One region of the Exiguobacterium sp. FD-YE-25-4 genome, then DNA from elsewhere that is predicted to be linked to it. Evidence: predicted binding sites of a transcription regulator. Region 1 holds the regulator's gene; the other holds the start of a gene.
The links. The regulator CtsR, encoded in region 1, represses protease genes until heat stress. The targets are predictions, from matches to a motif close to ATGGTCAATAAAGGTCAAACA.

Region 1 (8,118 bases):
AGTGAAACAGATCCTGAAACCGTATGCCTACAAGTAGTCAGAGCCCGTTAACGGGTGATGGCGTGCCTTTTGTAGAATGAACCGGCGAGTTACGATGGCGGGCGAGGTTAAGCCGATGAGGCGGAGCCGCAGCGAAAGCGAGTCTGAATAGGGCGCATCAGTCCGTCGTCGTAGACCCGAAACCAGGTGATCTACCCATGTCCAGGATGAAGGTCAGGTAACACTGACTGGAGGTCCGAACCCACGCACGTTGAAAAGTGCGGGGATGAGGTGTGGGTAGCGGTGAAATGCCAATCGAACCTGGAGATAGCTGGTTCTCCCCGAAATAGCTTTAGGGCTAGCCTCGAGGTGAAGAGTTCCGGAGGTAGAGCACTGATTGGACTAGGGGCCCCCACAGGGTTACCGAATTCAGTCAAACTCCGAATGCCGGCAACTTGTACTCGGGAGTCAGACTGCGAGTGATAAGATCCGTAGTCGAAAGGGAAACAGCCCAGACCATCAGCTAAGGTCCCCAAGTGTATGTTAAGTGGAAAAGGATGTGGCGTTGCACAGACAACTAGGATGTTGGCTTAGAAGCAGCCATCATTCAAAGAGTGCGTAATAGCTCACTAGTCGAGTGACGCCGCGCCGAAAATGTAACGGGGCTAAACATACCACCGAAGCTATGGATCCCGTAAGGGATGGTAGGGGAGCGTTCCAAGCAGCAGTGAAGCGGTATCGTGAGGAGCCGTGGAGCGCTTGGAAGTGAGAATGCCGGTGTGAGTAGCGAAAAGAGGGGTGAGAATCCCCTCCGTCGAAAGCCCAAGGTTTCCTGAGGAAGGCTCGTCCGCTCAGGGTTAGTCTGGACCTAAGCCGAGGCCGAAAGGCGTAGGCGATGGACAACAGGTTGATATTCCTGTACCGCCGTACCACCGTTTGAACGATGGGGGGACGCAGAAGGATAAGGTAACCGTGCGACTGGAAGTGCACGGACAAGCAGCGAGGCCGTCGGGTTGGCAAATCCGCCCGACACACAAGGCTGAGCTGTGATGTGGAGCCCGTAGGGCGAAGTACCGGATTTCACGCTGCCAAGAAAAGCCTCTAGTAAGGAGGTCGGCGCCAGTACCGTAAACCGACACAGGTAGGCGAGATGAGAATTCTAAGACGCGCGGGATAACTCTCGTTAAGGAACTCGGCAAAATGGTCCCGTAACTTCGGGAGAAGGGACGCTTATGGCAACATAAGCCGCAGTGAATAGGCCCAAACGACTGTTTAGCAAAAACACAGGTCTCTGCTAAATCGCAAGATGAAGTATAGGGGCTGACGCCTGCCCGGTGCTGGAAGGTTAAGGGGATGTGTCATCGCAAGAGAAGCACTGAACCGAAGCCCCAGTAAACGGCGGCCGTAACTATAACGGTCCTAAGGTAGCGAAATTCCTTGTCGGGTAAGTTCCGACCCGCACGAAAGGCGTAACGATTTGGGCACTGTCTCAACGAGAGACCCGGTGAAATCATAGTACCTGTGAAGATGCAGGTTACCCGCGACAGGACGGAAAGACCCCATGGAGCTTTACTACAGCCTGATATTGAGGCTTTGTACGCGATGTACAGGATAGGTGGGAGTTTGTGAAGCCGGAGCGCCAGCTTCGGTGGAGACACCCTTGGGATACCACCCTTTGCGTATAGAGTCTCTAACTCGCAGCCGTGATCCGGCTGGAGGACCGTGTCAGGTGGGTAGTTTGACTGGGGCGGTCGCCTCCTAAACAGTAACGGAGGCGCCCAAAGGTTCCCTCAGAATGGTTGGAAATCATTCGAAGAGTGCAAAGGCAGAAGGGAGCTTGACTGCGAGACCTACAAGTCGAGCAGGGACGAAAGTCGGGCTTAGTGATCCGGTGGTTCCGCATGGAAGGGCCATCGCTCAACGGATAAAAGCTACCCTGGGGATAACAGGCTGATCTCCCCCAAGAGTCCACATCGACGGGGAGGTTTGGCACCTCGATGTCGGCTCATCGCATCCTGGGGCTGGAGTAGGTCCCAAGGGTTGGGCTGTTCGCCCATTAAAGCGGTACGCGAGCTGGGTTCAGAACGTCGTGAGACAGTTCGGTCCCTATCCGTCGTGGGCGCAGGAAATTTGAGGAGAGCTGTCCTTAGTACGAGAGGACCGGGATGGACGCACCGCTGGTGTACCAGTTGTTCCGCCAGGAGCATCGCTGGGTAGCTACGTGCGGACGGGATAAGTGCTGAAAGCATCTAAGCATGAAGCCCCCTCCGAGATGAGATTTCCCTTTGAGCAATCAAGAAAGACCCCTCAGAGACGATGAGGTAGATAGGTCATGGGTGGAAGCACGGCGACGTGTGGAGCTGAATGATACTAATCGGTCGAGGCTTTGATCTAGTCTAAGGTTTGTATGAATTGATGAGTCTTCAGTTTTGAGAGAACGATCTCTCTTGTCTGGTGGCGATAGCGAAGCGGCCACACCCGTTCCCATGCCGAACACGGAAGTTAAGCGCTTCAGCGCCGAAAGTAGTTGGGGGTCTCCCCCTGTGAGGATAGGACGTTGCCAGGCCAACGCGAAGGACGATCAAGCATCCGCTTGGTCGTTCTTTTTTTGTATATCTAGCGATGTCGCAGTTGCGACATCGCTTTTCGTTTGCCTTTTTTTGAATCAATGATAGAATATAGTCAAAAGTCAAAGATGGTCAGAGGGTGGTGGAGATGAGAAACATATCGGATGTAATCGAACAGTATTTAAAACAAGTGCTGAAGGAGAGCCAGGCCGAAGCAATCGAGATTAAACGGCAAGATATTGCCAAGCGTTTCGAATGTGTTCCGTCTCAAATCAACTACGTCATTAATACGCGCTTTACGGTCGAGAAGGGCTATTTGGTGGAAAGTAAGCGTGGGGGCGGGGGATATATTCGCATTCGCCGCGTAATTTTACATGAAAAGCAAGACGTGTTGGTCAGCTTGATGGATATTTTACAAGACCATCCTCGTCTTTCCGAACAGCTTGTCGAGAACATCTTGATTCGCTTATTTGAAGAAGGGATGTTGAGTGAGCGGGAAGTGCGCTTGTTGTATCATTTATTGTCTGATGAAGCGCTCGGCTTGAACGCTGAAGATCGACACTTGATTCGAAGACAACAGTTACTCGTATTAATGAAATTACTTAGTTACCATTGACTGACGGAGGCATACATCTATGCTATGTGAACGATGCAAACGGCGACCTGCCGTCAATGAAATTCAAGTAGTGGAGAATGGAATTCCTGTAACGCGTAAACTATGTCGTAATTGTACAGTAGAAATCATGTCAGGTTATGTGCCGGTCGTGAAACGCTGTCCCACGTGTCAACTGACACAAAACGAGCTGGCTCATTTACGAAAAGCTGGATGCGCTACTTGTTATACGGTGTTTCGTGATGAACTGATTAAAATCACTCGGCAGTACCAGCAAGGCCATGATGTTCACGTCGGTTCGATGCCTGATGCCTTGCGCACACCCGACGAGCGAATCGAAGAGCGACTCCAAAAGTTAGCAGGGGAGTTACAACGAGCCGTCGAACAAGAAGATTATGAACGTGCAGCGCGAATTAAAAAAGAAATAATTCAGCTGAAAGGACAAGGTGAGGCATGATGGAACCATTTCTCAAGCATCCACTCGGTCCGAAGATGAAAGAGCGAGCGAAACTTGATGACTTAGTCATCTCCACTCGTATCCGTCTAGCGCGTAATTTAAAAGATACAGTCTTTTCTCCGGTTTTATCTAAAGAAAGTCAACATCAGCTTTGTCAACGTGTTGAAACGTCACTTGGCGGATTGCAAGGCTTCGAATATTTGCACATGGGCACTTACGATGTAGTGACACGACAAGCACTCGTTGAAAAACATTTGATTAGCCCAACGATTGCTGGAAAAGAAGAAAGTGCCGTCTTGTTAAGTGAAGATGAAACGATCAGTGTGCTTATTAATGAAGAAGATCACTTACGAATTCAAACGTTACTCCCGGGTTATCAAGTGGAAGAAGCGTTTGAACTCGCGAAACGAGTCGATGTTCTCTGTGGCGAATCTCTCCCATACGCATATGACGAACAGCTCGGATATTTAACGACTTGTCCAAGTAATATCGGTACAGGGCTTCGAGCGTCAGTGATGCTCCATCTCCCAGGGCTAACGTTGACAGGGCGAATTACTCCTATATTGAAAGAGCTTCGCAAGCTCGGATATACGATTCGGGGACGGTATGGAGAAGGTAGCGACGCGGCGGGACGATTGTTTCAATTATCGAATCAACGCACACTCGGCAGTCATGAATCACAGTTGTTGACAGATTTTATGGAAGTTACGGAGCAAGTCATTCAGGCGGAACGACAAGCACGGGAAGAGCTACTGGCTAGCAACCAAGACGAGTTAGAGGACCAGTTTTATCGCTCATACGGAATTTTACGTTATGCGAAACTGTTATCATCGACAGAAGCGATTGAACGTCTGTCGGATTTGCATTTGGCGAGTGACCTTGGTATTTTGTCCGACTGGAGTCCACCTCAGTTTCACGAATTAATTGTAAAGCTTCAATCAGGTTTCCTACAAAAACATTTCGGGAAAACATTATCTACGAAAGAACGAGATCGCGAACGAGCGACTCTCGTTCGTCGAACGTTAGATCATGGCTTAGTTTGATCCAACTTTAAGGAGGTTTTGTCAATGATGTTTGGTCGATTTACAGAACGAGCTCAGCGCGTATTAGCTTTAGCACAAGAGGAAGCGGTACGACTTGGCCATCATAATATTGGTACGGAACATATTTTACTCGGACTCGTCCGTGAAGGGGAAGGGATTGCTGCTAAAGCACTGTTCGCCCTCGGACTCACGTCTGAAAAGATTCAACAAGAAGTAGAGGCACTCATTGGCCGTGGATCAGAAAACGGCTCAACGATTCACTATACACCGCGTGCAAAAAAAGTAATCGAACTCTCGATGGACGAGGCTCGAAAACTTGGACATTCTTACGTCGGCACCGAGCACATTTTACTCGGCGTGATTCGTGAAGGCGAAGGTGTGGCGGCTCGTGTTTTGAACAACCTTGGAGTCAGTTTGACGAAGGCACGTCAGCAAGTACTTCAACTCTTAGGAAACACGGAGTCATCTTCTAATGCGTCACAACCTGGAACGAGTGCCGCGACACCAACGCTAGACGGCTTGGCCCGTGACTTGACCCAACAGGCGCGTGAGTCGCGTCTTGACCCAGTCATCGGCCGCGCTGGCGAGATTCAACGCGTCATCGAAGTGTTGTCTCGCCGGACAAAAAATAACCCGGTCCTCATTGGGGAACCAGGGGTCGGGAAAACGGCAGTCGTCGAAGGTCTCGCTCAACAGATCATTAATAACGAAGTTCCAGAAACTCTTCGTAATAAACGTGTCATGGTACTTGATATGGGAACACTCGTCGCCGGAACGAAATACCGCGGTGAATTTGAGGACCGATTGAAAAAGGTAATGGATGAGATTCGCCAAGCTGGGAACGTCATTCTTTTCATCGACGAATTGCACACATTGATTGGAGCTGGCGGCGCTGAAGGCGCAATCGACGCGTCGAACATTTTGAAACCGTCACTCGCACGTGGTGAACTCCAATGTATCGGAGCGACGACACTTGATGAGTACCGGAAGTATATCGAGAAAGATGCGGCACTCGAACGCCGGTTCCAACCGATCCAAGTCAATGAACCGACAACGGATGAGGCAGAACAAATCCTCTTCGGGTTACGTGACCGTTACGAGGCGCACCATCGCGTCACAATCACAGATGAAGCGATTCATGAAGCCGTCGTTCTCTCGGACCGCTACATCTCGGACCGTTTCCTTCCGGATAAAGCGATCGACCTCGTCGATGAGGCTGCTTCGAAAGTAAGACTTCGTTCGTTCACGGCACCGCCGAATTTGAAAGAACTCGAGGCTCGTCTTGAGTCGATTCGCAAAGAGAAAGATTCGGCTGTACAGAGTCAAGAGTTCGAGAAGGCTGCCTCGTTACGTGATACCGAACAGAAACTCCGGGATGAGCTCGAACAGCTCAAGTCGGAATGGCAGAATAAGCAAGGGAACGAAAAACTCGAAGTAACGAAAGAAGATATTGCGCAAGTCGTCGCCAACTGGACAGGTGTCCCGGTGACGAAGATCGCCGAAGAAGAGACAGATCGTCTCCTCAAACTCGAATCGATTCTCCACGGCCGGGTCATCGGTCAAGATGAGGCCGTCAAATCGATTTCGCGGGCGATTCGCCGGGCTCGTGCCGGATTGAAAGATCCGAAACGTCCGATTGGTTCGTTCGTATTCCTCGGACCAACTGGTGTCGGGAAAACCGAGTTGGCTCGTGCTGTGGCTGAAGCGTTGTTCGGTGACGAAGACGCCATCATCCGAATCGACATGTCTGAGTATATGGAGAAACACGCGACGAGCCGTCTCGTCGGGTCGCCTCCAGGTTACGTCGGCTATGAAGAAGGCGGTCAATTGACTGAGAAGGTTCGTCGCAAACCATATTCGGTCATCTTGCTTGATGAGATTGAGAAGGCCCATCCTGAAGTGTTCAACATCTTGCTTCAAGTGCTCGATGACGGTCGCTTGACTGACTCGAAAGGGCGTACGGTCGACTTCCGGAACACGGTCATCATCATGACGTCAAACGTCGGTGCGGCAGCCCTCAAACGCAACAAATATGTCGGATTCACGGTTGAAGATGATGTGAAACGTGAATATACCGAAATGAAAGACAAAGTCATGGAAGAGTTGAAAAAAGCGTTCCGTCCCGAGTTCTTGAACCGGATTGACGAGATCACCGTCTTTCACTCGCTCCAAAAAGAGCACATCCAAGAAATTGTCAAACTTATGGCCGAGACACTTACGAAACGTCTCGGAGAACAAGGCATTGATTTCAGTCTCACCGAATCAGCGCTCGAGAAAATCGCTGAAGTCGGGTACGACCCGGAATACGGGGCTCGTCCACTCCGCCGTGCGCTCCAGCGTGAGGTTGAGGACCGACTCTCAGAGGCGATGCTCAGCGGCAGCATCACAAAAGGCAGCAAAGTGGCGCTCGATGTACAAGACGGCGAATTCGTCGTCCGTAATGAAGGTGTCGTTCAGTAACTACAAGGCTCCCTCTCTCATGTGAGGGGGCTTTTTTAGACGGAAAGGAACATCATGGCAAAAATTAAAACGAAATACGTATGTCAGTCATGCGGGTACGAATCCGCAAAATGGATGGGGCGTTGCCCAGGATGTAACGAATGGAACACACTCGTTGAAGAGTTTGTCGAAGAGAAAAAGGCAAAGCGGGGGGCCGCATTCGTTCATAGCTCCTCGAGACAGCTGAAGCCGGAGCGTCTGTCGGACGTTGTGTCACAAGAAGAGACGCGCGTCCATACGAACAGTCAAGAGTTTGACCGCGTGCTTGGGGGCGGAATCGTTCCAGGCTCACTCGTCCTCGTCGGTGGCGATCCAGGAATCGGAAAGTCGACGATTTTGCTTCAAGTGAGCGCCCATTTGGCGCACAGTGGAAGGAAAGTGCTCTATATTTCCGGGGAAGAATCGCTCAAACAGACGAAACTTCGCGCCGAGCGGCTCGGCCTCCCGACCGAGGACTTATATGTCCTCGCGGAGACGGATATGTTGATGATTGAACGGGTCATCGATGAAGAGGAACCAGGGTTCGTCATTATCGACTCGATTCAAACCGTCTATATGGATGAGATCCAGTCGGCGCCAGGTAGTGTCGCCCAAGTTCGGGAATGTACGGCAGCGCTCATGAAAATCGCCAAGACCCGTGGAATTGCCGTCTTTATCGTCGGTCACGTGACGAAACAAGGTTCGATTGCGGGACCTCGTCTGCTCGAGCATATGGTCGATGCCGTCCTTTACTTTGAAGGCGAACGTCACCACACGTTCCGTATTTTACGGGCCGTCAAAAATCGGTTCGGATCGACGAACGAGATCGGTATCTTTGAAATGAAGGAAGGCGGTCTCGAAGAAGTGCTCAATCCGTCTGAAATTTTCCTAGAAGAACGGACTGCCGGGGTCTCGGGCTCAACTGTCGTCGCGTCGATGGAAGGGACGCGGACGGTGCTCGTCGAGCTGCAGGCATTAATT
Region 2 (8,118 bases), 790 kb from region 1:
ACGACCAATACGTCCAAATCCGTTAATACCAACTTTTACTGCCATAGTTAATTTCCTCCTTAGGGTAGAAGCTATTTATTGAAGAGCCAACGGGGGTCAACTCTTTAATAACGATTTAATAATTCTGTCGCCGCACCTTCGTCTGTGACGAGGATGATGTTCGGCGTGTGTTTCGCATATGCGGCAATCGCTTGTGCCTTCGATTTCCCTCCGGCGACCGCGATGACGGTGTCCATGTCGTCGAGCTCCTCTAATTGGATCCCGACCGTCTTGACCCGATGAACGATTTCACCTTCGGCGTTGAAGTAATATCCGAACGCCTCGGCGACGGCATCATGCCGTTCGATCATCCGCAAATGCTCTGGTGACGCGTGACGGCGTTTCGCCATCGTTTCCGCCTCACCAATTCCATGTACCACAATTCGCGCCGCTCTAATCATTTCCAGGACATTTTTTATGCTAGGTTCCTCCACCATCCGCTCGAACGTCTCTTGCGAAACCTCGTCCGGAATGTGGAGTAAATGATAGTCGGCATGGGCCCGGTCGGCCATTCGAGAACAGACGGTGTTCGCCTGTAACTCAAGCGTCTCTCCGAGTCCTCCGCGTGCCGGCACGAAATGCATCGGCCGTTCTTTTTTATCGGGCGACATCATGGCCGCAACCGATGCCATCGTCGTCCCGCCTGTGACCGCGATGATATTGTCGTCAGGTGCCAGTCGCGCTTTCAGCTGCGTGACGGCGGCCCGACCGATATCTCGCTGGACCCAGAACGTCTCGTCGGAATCACCCGGTACGATGACGACTTGGCGAACGCCTAGTTTTCGCTCGAGTTCTCGTGCGACTTCCGAGATGCCTAGGATCTCTCCCATGACCTCGTGCAAGTCTCTGAGAACGTTTCGGCCCGATTCCGTAAGGGAAATACCTTGAGTAGCGACCATCAATAGACCTTGGTCTTTCAAAAAGTCGACTTCTCGTCTTAGGATTCGTTCCGTCAGCCCGAGGCTTGTGGCGAGTGTCCGGCGGCCGATTGGCTGCATCAACCGGACATAATGTAAGATGTCGTAACGATGTCGGAGCGTATCGAGCATGTCGGGAACGATTTGCTTCTGAACTTGAATCAGCTGCTGGATCATACTCATTCCCCCTCGACTTAAAGCATGGACAATTTTTGTCCCACTTTTATATTTGCGTCCCACCGCTACGACTTCATCTTATCAATGACCTTTCCGTCTTGCAACCCCTTCAAACGTTTTTTTTCGATGTAAGCGTATACTTAACAAAATCTTCAACTTTACTGTCATCGTATCGCCCTTGACTAATGACGCGCCCCTCGTGTAAGACGACGGGGATCTCGAACAAGTACTTCGCCTCGAGTTCTTCGTTGCCCGTGATGTCGACCTGCTCGAGTTCGAACGGATAGTCTTCCATGAGCCATTCGAGCATGACGAGTGCCTCCTCGCAGAGCGAACAGTTGGCACGCCGGTATAATGTCAGCACCATGTCAGTCCCCTCCTTTCCATAGTTGTCGTTCCCGCTCCCGCGAGTTTCCAAAACCGAGCGCTTCCCGATAGTTCGCCACGGTCCGTCGTGTCACCGTATAGCCGATCCGGGCCAACTCTCGCATGAGTGCGGCGTCACTCAAAGGTGACGTCTCTTGTTGAATCAGTTCGGCGAGCGCCTTTTTCACCATGAACGGCGATTGCCCATGATCCGTGGACCTGACGAAAAAGTGGCGCCACGCCATGACCCCGCCCTCGGTCGCCACATACTTTCCTTGGATGGCCCGTCCGACGGTCGACTCGTGCTTGCCGATCCGTTCGGCGACTTCTTTCCGCGTCAACGGATGCAAGACGAGCTTGCCGTCGAGCCAGTCCGCCTGACGTTCCGCGATGACCGTCCATACCGAATGTAGCGTCGCGTTCCGCATCTCGAGCGTCTCGTGCCACCACTTCGCCTCGCGGTCGTCCCCGATCCGAGCCGCATCGAGCGTTGGGCTGAACCATGTCGTCACAAGCCCATCGTCACGCCGGGCGACTTCGAGTTCCGGTACGATATGCTCGGTTCCTTCATATAATATTGGTGTTTTCGGTAACGTCGCCACGATACGGGTCACCCGGTCGAACTCGGCCACCGAGATGTCGAGTCGGCCCGGGATGTCATCAACGTTCGCGTCGAGCGCCTCGAACACGTCCAAGACGAGCGGGTCGTCATGTTCAATCGCATGCCGGTATTGGCAGTCCCGCTCATTCTTCGCGCCGATCCCCGTCGGTTCTAAAAACAAGAGCGCCTGGCGTGCCGCCTCAACGTCCGCCACATCGACCTCGAAGCGATGGGCGAGCACGAAGTCACTATCAGGTAAGAGGCCGCGGTGGTCTAGCGCGAGGACGAGCCGCTTTTGAAGCATACGTTGGACCTCGTTCCCACTTCCTTCCTCAATCTGTTCGAACAGACGGGACTCGAATCCGCTCGCCGTGTCCTCCACCCATTCGACCGCGCCGCTGCCGATGGCGATGTTCGGGTTCCGCTTTGACAAGCGGCCAAGCTGAAAAGCGATCGCGGTCCGGTCTGCTTCGAGAACCGGCAGACGCCTGACCATGTCCTGGGTCAGTTGTTGCTTTTGAAGTTGCTGTTGTTCTTGGCGTTGCATCGGTCACACCCCTCTCGTTTCCTATTGTAGCGAAAGGCGGGAAAACGCGCTCAAAAAAAAGTGAGACGAACAGGATTGCTTTTTTAAAAAAACAAATGTATAATAAATCGTGTCAGAGAACATGCACCCGTAGCTCAGGGGATAGAGCACTGGTTTCCGGTGCCAGGTGTCGGGAGTTCGAATCTCTCCGGGTGTATCAAAGAAAGAGGTCAGGCAGATGCCTGGCCTCTTTTGTCGTTTTAGAATCGTCAAACCGTGGAATAGGTCAAAAACGATGACTATCGTTTGACCAACATTGACTATAGCGGTATGATATGTTTACAACCTACATAAAGGAGGCAGATTCAATGTTAATTCCAACAGTTATCGAACAAACAGGTCGCGGGGAACGCGCGTACGATATTTACTCACGCTTGCTCAAGGACCGCATCATCTTGCTCGGAAGTGCGATCGACGACAACGTCGCCAACTCGATCGTTGCCCAGCTCCTCTTCCTTGCAGCCGAGGACCCAGATAAGGACATCTCACTTTACATCAACAGCCCGGGTGGTTCGATCACTTCCGGAATGGCGATTTATGACACGATGAACTTCATCAAACCGAACGTGTCGACGATTTGTATCGGAATGGCCGCATCGATGGGTGCCTTCTTGCTCCAAGCCGGTGAAAAAGGCAAACGCTTCGCGCTTCCAAACGCGGAGATCATGATTCACCAACCGCTCGGCGGTACGCAAGGTCAAGCATCGGACATCAAGATCCATGCTGAACGCATCATCAAGATGCGCGAGAAATTGAACCAAATCATGGCCGACAACACAGGCCAGCCGCTTGAAGTCATCGAGCGCGACACAGAGCGCGACTACTTCATGTCAGCTGAACAAGCGAAAGACTACGGTCTCATCGACAAGGTCATGACGCGTTAATCCAAAAGCGCCTTTCCCAACTCCGGGAAAGGCGCTTCTTTCGCTAAACAGACGCCATATGATTCGTCTGTCGTCAGCTCTGGTTGCAATTTTTCCCAAACAAACGGGATTGTGGTGAGTTCGGATACATAGCCGTTCACGATTTTCGGTCGGTCCCACATCTCATAACGTACTTTCATTGAATCTCCCCCTGTTTGCATCCATTTGATTTGTTGCTCGACTTGTCGCAACGCCTCGATTTCGCGTTGGACCTCATCAAGTCTGCTGTCGAGTAACTCGCTCACACTTTCTGCCGTCTGAATTTGTTCGAGCGAGATACCCATTTGGCGTAGTAACTTGATTTCGTTCAGGCGTCTTATTTCTTCCATCCCGTATAACCGATACTGATTATCTAAACGAGTCGGTCGGACGAGTCCTTTCGCTTCATACCATTTGATTGCTTTAGTGGACAACCCCGTTAGATGGACCACTTTTCCGATTTGAATCATTGGCGTCCCCCCTTCTCGTTGATCATAAAGCCGCCCGTAGCGGACAGGTCAACTCTTTTATTCCTTGACCTCGACCCCGAACACATAGCGGCTGTCCCCACGCGGCCACTCCCCGCCCGTCTCGAACAAATAGACACCCGGTTCGTCTGGGACGACGGGATCAGACCGTACGAGCTCCCCATCGATGATTTGATGGAATGAGACGTTCGACGGCTCGGCATGGAACTCGACATCAATCTCGGCACCCGGCTCGACCGGCACGAGCTGCAAGTCGTCCGCTTCCGGCAACCCGTGGTCTTCACATACCGCCTCGCCCCCATTGGACCAGCAGAACGTCGACTGTTTCACTTCGGCCGTCACCGATCCGACCCGGACTGTCGGGAGCGGCGGTTTGATCGAGGACTCCGACTTCCAAAACGAGGTGGCCAACAACGCGCCGCCGACGAGAATCAACCCAACCACGACGATCCATAACCCTTTTCGTCTCAACTCGCTCATCTCCTTTGTTCTTGTATTCCCCGTTCCACGAAAAAACGACCCACTTCCGTGAGTCGTCCCGTTCATTTCGGGCGTCGAAGCCCTTTCATCATATAGCCGCCTTTAAAGTCGATCGGATCGAATGCGACGAGGAACGCCTTAGGCTCATACTCCTCGACCATTTGCCGCAAATCTTTCATCCGCGTCCGTGCCGCCAAGACGTCGAGACGATATCGGATGCCGTCACGTCCCTGTCCTTGGTAATGCGTCACGCCATAACCGCTGTCGCGCATCTTTTGGATGAGCTCGGCCGGGAACTCTTGCGTGTGGACTTGGATCATGTTGTAGCCGATGGCAAGCTTCCGCTCGACGTAACCGCCGACGAGAATCCCGAGCCCGAATCCGACCGCATAGACGATCATGCCGAGCGTCGTCAAATCTTGGAACACGATCCCGAGCGCGAAGATATAGATTAGCGTCTCAAGCGTCCCGAACAGCCCCGCAATCATCGTTTTTCCTTTGACGAGCATGATGGTCCGAAGCGTCAGCACCGGTACGTAGACGAGTTGTAATACTAGGATGAGCAAGATTTGCCCCATAGGATCGACCTCCATTCGAATTCAATATAACCACTATTCCAAATTTTAAGGCCGGATGCAACCAAAAAAGGCTGACCGCAGTCAGCCTTTCGCAATTATTTGTCTAAGTTATCCACGCTCGTGAGCAGTTCATAATCTTTGCGGATGACCTGATAGATGGCGTTCGTGTCACCTGACAATACTTCTTCCGCGCGCAATTGGTTGAGGAAGAGGCTTGTCGCGAACGTGACGAGGGCGCTTTTCGGGATCCCGATTTGTTTCGCACGCTCCGTGATGACCTGGTCTAAATCAGCGTCGATCGTGAGCGAGATTCTTTTCTTTGCATTCGACATAATCATGAAGCTCCTTTAAGTTACATTTCTAAGTCCTATACACAATTGCTAATTATATAGGAAGAATGGTTTTGGTGCAACCAGGGTCACGACGAGCTGATTTCTTCACCGTTTCGCACCTTGTCCGCGATTTGATCGATTTTGCGGAGCCGATGGTTGATCCCCGACTTCGAGATCGGTCCCGTCTCGAGCATCTCGCCGAGTTCTTGGAGCGAGACGTCTTGATGGGTGACCCGGAGCTCGGCAATCTCCCGGAGTTTGACCGGTAAGATTTCAAGCCCGACCGTGCGCTCGAGGAACTTGATGTTCTCGACTTGGCGGAGCGCCGCCCCGACGGTCTTATTCAAGTTCGCCGTCTCACAGTTGACGAGCCGGTTGACCGAGTTGCGCATGTCTTTGATGATGCGCGCGTCCTCGAAGTCGAGCATGCCGCGCGTCGCCCCGATGAGTTTCAGGAAGTCCGAGATCTTTTCACTCTCTTTGATATAGAGGATGTGCCCTTTCTTCCGTTCGAGCGTCTTCGCGTTCAAGCCGAAGCGGTTAGCGAGGTCACGGAGCGCCTGGTTATGGTTCTCGTACAGGCTGTACACCTCGAGGTGATACGACGACGTCTTCGGATGGTTGATCGACCCACCGGCGAGGAACGACCCGCGTAAATAGGCACGGGCGAGGTTCTCGTCACGTGTCATGTCCGAGTTGAGCGTGCGGATCATCTCGTAGTTCTCCCCGAGGATTTCAAGGTCTCGAAGCATCGTCTCGGCACGCTGGGCGACCCGGACGATATAGACGTTGTTCTTCTTCAACCGCATTTTTTTCCGTACGAACAAATCAAGATGATGGTCGTACAGCCGTTTCATGAGGGAATAGATTCGACGTGCGATGGCGGCGTTCTCGGTCGAGACGTCGAGCGTCATCCCTCGCCCTAAAGCGAGCGAAATGACCCCGTTCATCCGAACGAGCGCGGATAATTCCGCTTTCGCCTCGGCATCGGTCACGACGAGTTGCGTCAATTCTTTTTTGACGTCAGAGGCAAAGCTCATGCCGGTCCCCTCCTTTCTGTTCAATCACAACTTATTTCAGCTCAAGTTCTTGGAACGAGCGTGGTTTCTTGATGCGCAGGACGCGTTGCATGACGAGTCCGGCGATGGCGTCCGAGTCATGGCGGATATAGTCACGGTTATAGTCGACGATGTCCCCCGCGAGCACGTTCGTGCCGTAATTTCGAAGCTTCTTCCGATCGAAGCGGACTTCTTCCGAGCCGTCCTCGAGGTAACGCTCTAAATAGATGTCCTCGATCGGCTCGTTGTTGACGACGATCGTGTCGACCGTCGACTTGCCGAGATACGCCTCGATCGATTTCAAATGTTTCATCGCGTCGTACCCTTTCGTCTCACCGGGCTGCGTCATGACGTTGCAGATGTAAACGACCGGTTTCTTGGAGCGGACGATGGCGTCACGCACTTCTGGAATCAAGAGGTTCGGGATGATGCTCGTATAGAGGCTCCCTGGACCGAGCACGATCAAATCGGCGTCCTCGATCGCCTCGACGACACCAGCTGCCGGCTTGATACCTTCCTCGAGCAAGAACAGGCGCTTGATTTGTTTCTCGACGAGCGGGATCTTTGATTCACCTTTGACGATCGTCCCGTCCTCGAACTCGGCGGCGAGCGTCATGAGTGTCTCCGTCACCGGGAGCACCTTGCCTTGGGCGTTCAACAGCTGCGATAAGACGTCGACCGCCTTGACGAACGAGCCTTCGCAGATATGCGTCGCCGCCGTCAACATGAGGTTGCCGAGCGAGTGCCCTTCGAGCCCGTAACCGCTGTCGAACCGATATTGCAAAATCTTGTCCATGAGTGGCTCGACCTCGGACAAGGCGAGGATGACGTTCCGGATGTCGCCCGGCGGTAACATGTGGAACTCGTCACGGAGGCGCCCCGAGCTGCCCCCGTCGTCCCCGACCGTGACGATGGCCGTGATGTCGAGCGGATAATGCTTCAAGCCCCGGACGAGCGTCGAGAGGCCCGTCCCTCCACCGATGGCCACCACTTTTCTATCGCGTCTCATCTTATTTCTCCTTCGTCGCATGCGCGAGATCGCGATGGACGGTTTTGACGTTATAGCGCTCGGCGAAATGAGCCGACACTTTCTCGGCGAACGTGATCGAACGGTGCTTCCCGCCCGTACAGCCGAAGGCGACGACGACTTGCGTCTTCCCTTCACGCTTGTACTGCGGCAACAGGAATTCGAGCATGTCGATCAGTTTTTTATAGAACGCCCGCGCCTCGGGGTGCGACATGACGTAGTTCTGGACTTCTTCCGTCTGCCCGGTGAGCGGACGGAGTTCCGGGATATAGAATGGGTTCGTAATGAAGCGGACGTCGAACAACAGGTCGATGTCGAGCGGGACGCCGTGTTTGAACCCGAACGACATGAAGTTGACCGTGAACGGGATCCGTTCTTCGTTGAACTGGAGCAAGATGCGGTCTTTGAGCATCTGCGGCTTCAAGTCGCTCGTATCGTAGAGCGTATGGGCCCGGTCACGGAACCCTTCGAGCAACGAGCGCTCCATCCCGATGCCGACGAGCGGTGCGTCTTCCGGGGCGAGCGGATGCGATCGGCGCGTCTCCTTGTAGCGGCGCACGAGCACTT

Region 2: the regulator CtsR is predicted to act here: its motif matches at 2,930-2,950, upstream of clpP (ATP-dependent Clp endopeptidase proteolytic subunit ClpP).

The regions. Positions count from the first base shown of each region.
Region 1 covers NZ_CM168041.1:2,869,003-2,877,120, reverse strand. The annotation lists rRNA gene AC13H5_RS14905 (23S ribosomal RNA) at 1-2,373, shown strand, start outside; rRNA gene rrf (5S ribosomal RNA) at 2,430-2,545, shown strand; gene AC13H5_RS14895 (CtsR family transcriptional regulator) at 2,695-3,162, shown strand; gene AC13H5_RS14890 (UvrB/UvrC motif-containing protein) at 3,182-3,616, shown strand; gene AC13H5_RS14885 (protein arginine kinase) at 3,616-4,659, shown strand; gene clpC (ATP-dependent protease ATP-binding subunit ClpC) at 4,684-7,119, shown strand; gene radA (DNA repair protein RadA) at 7,174-8,118, shown strand, end outside.
Region 2 covers NZ_CM168041.1:2,077,458-2,085,575, forward strand. The annotation lists gene gap (type I glyceraldehyde-3-phosphate dehydrogenase) at 1-45, opposite strand, end outside; gene AC13H5_RS10680 (sugar-binding transcriptional regulator) at 105-1,130, opposite strand; gene AC13H5_RS10685 (glutaredoxin family protein) at 1,243-1,500, opposite strand; gene AC13H5_RS10690 (RNA polymerase factor sigma-54) at 1,502-2,647, opposite strand; tRNA gene AC13H5_RS10695 (tRNA-Arg) at 2,771-2,843, shown strand; gene clpP (ATP-dependent Clp endopeptidase proteolytic subunit ClpP) at 2,995-3,570, shown strand; gene AC13H5_RS10705 (MerR family transcriptional regulator) at 3,567-4,058, opposite strand; gene AC13H5_RS10710 (hypothetical protein) at 4,116-4,556, opposite strand; gene AC13H5_RS10715 (DUF2179 domain-containing protein) at 4,619-5,134, opposite strand; gene AC13H5_RS10720 (hypothetical protein) at 5,230-5,466, opposite strand; gene whiA (DNA-binding protein WhiA) at 5,553-6,506, opposite strand; gene AC13H5_RS10730 (gluconeogenesis factor YvcK family protein) at 6,538-7,533, opposite strand; gene rapZ (RNase adapter RapZ) at 7,535-8,118, opposite strand, start outside.